2 regions of the Blautia sp. LMAG:89 genome follow, and region 2 is predicted to be linked to the other one. Evidence: predicted binding sites of a transcription regulator. Region 2 holds the regulator's gene; the other holds the start of a gene.

What was found. The regulator NrdR, encoded in region 2, represses ribonucleotide reductase genes. The targets are predictions, from matches to a motif close to CACAANATNTTGTG.
Region 1: a site for NrdR is predicted at 1,062-1,075, ahead of CCC70_RS06605 (ribonucleoside triphosphate reductase). Genes of this name have one in related genera too.

The regions. Positions count from the first base shown of each region.
Region 1 covers NZ_NANC01000004.1:561,861-564,070, forward strand. The annotation lists gene CCC70_RS06605 (ribonucleoside triphosphate reductase) at 1-910, opposite strand, end outside; gene hflX (GTPase HflX) at 1,125-2,210, opposite strand, start outside.
Region 2 covers NZ_NANC01000009.1:106,686-108,895, reverse strand. The annotation lists gene sigG (RNA polymerase sporulation sigma factor SigG) at 1-602, opposite strand, end outside; gene CCC70_RS12145 (YlmC/YmxH family sporulation protein) at 716-970, opposite strand; gene nrdR (transcriptional regulator NrdR) at 1,109-1,558, shown strand; gene gdhA (NADP-specific glutamate dehydrogenase) at 1,749-2,210, opposite strand, start outside.

The DNA of each region.
Region 1 (2,210 bases), on a different contig from region 2:
TACAGTCCTTATATTTGAAATCCATGTCCTTGCCGCCTACGATAGCCGGAAGCTCTGCAAGGTCATCCGGAACGGTCCAGTCCAGTGTAATGTTGGAAAATGGTGCCTGAGTGCCCCAGCGGCTTGGAGTATTTACGCCATATACAAAGGACTCAATGCATTTCTTAACCTCCGGATAGGAAAGGTTGTCTGCCTTTACAAAAGGTGCCAGATAAGTATCAAAGGATGAAAATGCCTGTGCGCCCGCCCACTCGTTCTGCATGATACCCAGGAAATTTACCATCTGGTTGCAGAGTACACTTAAATGCTTTGCAGGTGCAGAAGTGATCTTACCCTCAATACCACCAAGTCCCTCTCGGATCAGCTGCTTCAGGGACCAGCCTGCACAGTAACCGGTCAGCATGGACAGATCATGGATATGGATATCTGCATTTCTGTGTGCATCTGCGATCTCGTTGTCGTAGATCTCAGACAGCCAGTAGTTTGCGGTAACTGCTCCGGAGTTGCTTAAGATCAGACCTCCTACAGAATAAGTAACCGTTGAGTTCTCCTTTACACGCCAGTCCTCAACCTTTACATAGCTGTTTACGATTTCTTTATAGTCAAGGATGGTGGATTTCATATTGCGGATCTTCTCACGCTGCTTACGATAAAGGATATACGCCTTGGCAACATCAGAATATCCGGCCTGGATCAGTACGTTCTCCACACTGTCCTGGATATCCTCAACAGAAATCCGGTTGTTCTCGATCTTATTCTGAAAATCCGCTGTAACACGAAGTCCCAGAAGATCGATCATATCCGAACTGTAATTCTTACCTTTGGCATCAAATGCCTTGTCAATTGCCGCGGTGATCTTCCCCATTTTAAATTCGTCTAATTCACCGTCTCTTTTTACTACCTGAAACATAAGAAAATGCCTCCCTCATGCATTTATTTATAAGCGGATATTCCATTCCGCCTCACTTGCCTGCTTACGAACACACTCCGTTTCACAATCTGTGTTCAAAGCGCTGTAGGCTTATTGTATCAGACACGCCTCTTTGCGTCAACATAAAAAGCACCATATATAGTGCCCATTTTGTTCACGGTACTATATATGGTACTGAGTAGATATTTTAACATTATGTGACTTTCGGATAGATTTCCCGCGGAACTCTTGCTTTTACAGCAATCCCTCCTTCGGTATACTCTTCCGAAAGAAGCTGTCCATACTCACGGATCAGCTGGATCTGACCGGCCTCCGAATAAGGAAAAAGCCGTTCCATATAAATCTGTCCTTCTGCCAGTATCTCAGAAAGAAGCTGCTTAAATTCCTCAAGCCCCTCTCCTGTCCGTGCGGAAATCTTCAGCGTATGGTCTGCTCGGAGATCCCGAAAGCTCTCCCCGGAAACACGGTCCTGCTTGTTAAAAAGTGTGATCGTCTTTTTTCCCAGAGCACCAAGCTCTTTCAGGGTTTCATATACGATATGCATCTGTATCTCCGCCTGAGGATTGGATGCATCTACCACATGAATGATATAATCCGCATATTTGGCTTCCTCCAGGGTACTCTTGAAGGCTTCCACCAGATTGTGGGGAAGCTTGCGGATAAAGCCTACGGTATCCGTAAGAAGAAGCTGCTGTCCGTCATCCAGTGTCAGAAGACGGGTAGTCGGATCCAGTGTGGCAAACAGCTTATCCTCCGAAAGCACCGAGGCGCCTGTCAGTGTATTCAGAAGCGTTGACTTTCCTGCATTGGTATAGCCAACAATGGCTGCTGTCTTCAGATTTCCCACCGCTCTTCTGGAACGGATCAGCTCTCTGTGCTTTTCCACCTGGGAAAGCTCCTGCTTCAGTGCGGATATCCTGTTCCGGATCAGACGACGGTCTGTCTCCAGCTTTTTCTCACCAGGGCCTCTGGTTCCGATTCCTCCTCCAAGTCGCGAAAGAGAAGAACGTAGTCCCACAAGACGTGCAGACCGGTAACGAAGCTGTGCAAGCTCTACCTGGATCTTGCCTTCACTTGTGACGGCACGCTTCGCAAAAATGTCAAGGATCAGCAGGGTACGATCCATAACCTTGCACTCCAGCTCCCGCTCCAGATTATTCATCTGGGCAGGAGAAAGCTCATCGTCACAGATCACACCATTGGCATCCAGGGCATAGAGAAGACCTTTTACCTCTTCGATCTTGCCTTTTCCGATATAGGTGCCCGGATGTACGGCCTC
Region 2 (2,210 bases):
ATATCCTCCACCCAGTTTTCTTCCAGGTTCTTTTTATCACTGATCTGATCCATAACATATAGGGTATCTCCGCCTTCGGAATACACGGGCTCAAAAAGGCTTACCGGGCTCTGGATCGCATCCATGGCATAGACGATCATTTCCTTGTCAATGCCGATCTCATCAGCAATCTCCGCAATGGTAGGCTCTTTGAGATGCTGCCGCATGTAATTTTCCCTGGTGTAGATGGTTTTGTAGGCGATATCCCGCAGAGAGCGGCTGACTCGTATGCTGTTGTTGTCACGGAGATATCTTCGGATCTCTCCTATGATCATCGGAACTGCATAGGTAGAAAACTTTACCTGAAGGGTGGTATCAAAATTATCGATTGCTTTGATCAGGCCGATACAGCCGATCTGAAAAAGGTCATCTGGATTTTCACTGCTGTTCTGAAAACGGCGGATCACGCTTAAAACAAGCCGCAGATTGCCTTTGATGTACAATTCTCTGGCTTCTTCATCGCCAGCTTTGATTCTTTTGAAGAGTTCCTCCTTTTCTTCCTGGTTGAGAACAGGAAGGGTTGAGGTATTTACTCCGCAGATTTCAACTTTATTCAGTGCCATCTTAGAATCCTCCTTGTCTTGTCAGTACATTAAGATGATTCTCAGAGGGCGGTTGAAATATACTTTTTCGGGAAAAATATAAAAAATAAAGGGCCTTGACAAATGTAGTCGGTTCAGTCTCCTCCCAGCCGTTTTTCATCACGGAAATCAACAAGGATGATATCTTCGCCGATCTGGCGGATGCAGTCCCATGGAATGGAATATTCATTTTCTTTGGAAAAACACCAGCAAAATTTCCCCGGTTCTGGCATGATCAGGGCTTTCAGGCGTGCGGTTTCACAGCAGAATTCCACATCAAGAGGGTAGCCAAGACTACGGCAGGTATGGATATTGATCACTTCTTTTTGTTTCAGCTCACAGATGCGCATAAATTCATCACCTGGTATGATTTTATGGAAAATCTGTAAAATTTATGCAAGTCCGATTATTGACACATTATGTGCATTTATTTTATAATAAAAACGAATTTAGTAATGATTTACTGATCCGGAAAGGGGGAGAGTTCTGTGAGATGTCCGTTCTGTAACCAGGATAATACAAGAGTTGTAGATTCCAGACCTGTAGAGGATACCAATTCCATCCGCCGCCGCCGTCTCTGTGATGCCTGCGGAAAGCGTTTTACAACTTATGAGAAGGTGGAAACGATTCCACTGACTGTGATCAAGAAGGACCAGAACCGGGAAAGCTATAAACGTTCCAAAATCCAGGATGGTGTTCTTCGTGCCTGTTATAAGCGCCCTATTCCCATTGAGAGAGTGGAAGAGATGATCGATTCCATAGAAGGAGATATTTTCCGGTCAGAAGACCGTGAGATCAGCAGTACCAAGATCGGAGAGATCGTTATGGAACATCTGAAGGATCTGGATGCGGTAGCGTATGTACGCTTTGCGTCTGTATACAGAGAGTTTAAAGATGTCAGTACCTTTATGGATGAGCTGAAGAAACTGATCAATTAAGAGATTAAATGAACAGACCGCAAGTACAGGAAATTCCAGGCCGATTGTCAAAAGACAGTCGGCCTTTTTTGAAACACGAATGTTCGATTTTTCAAAGATCGTAAAAGTGGATATAAAAAACAGGAACCGCCTGGGAAAAATCCTCTGCGGTCCCTGCTATAAATATACATTAATGATTCAGGAAACTTAATTAAACAATACCCTGAGCTTTCATAGCGTCAACAACTTTTTCGAAGCCGGCGATGTTTGCACCTACAACATAGTTGTCTTCCATACCGTAACGTTTAGCAGCGTCATCAGCTTTGTGGAAGATATCGATCATGATGTTGTGGAGTTTCTCATCAACCTCTTCTCTTGTCCAGGAAAGTCTCATGGAGTTCTGGCTCATCTCAAGTGCAGATGTGGCAACACCGCCAGCGTTTGCAGCTTTACCAGGCATGAAGAGAACACCGTTCTCCTGAAGGTATGTTGTTGCATCAAGAGTAGTAGGCATGTTTGCACCTTCAACGACGTATTTGCAGCCATTTGCAACCAGTGTTTTAGCTCCGTCAAGACCAAGCTCGTTCTGAGTAGCGCATGGAAGGTAGATATCACATTTGATATTCCAGATGCCAAGTCCCTCAGTGTAGGTAGCACCCTCAACACGGTCTGC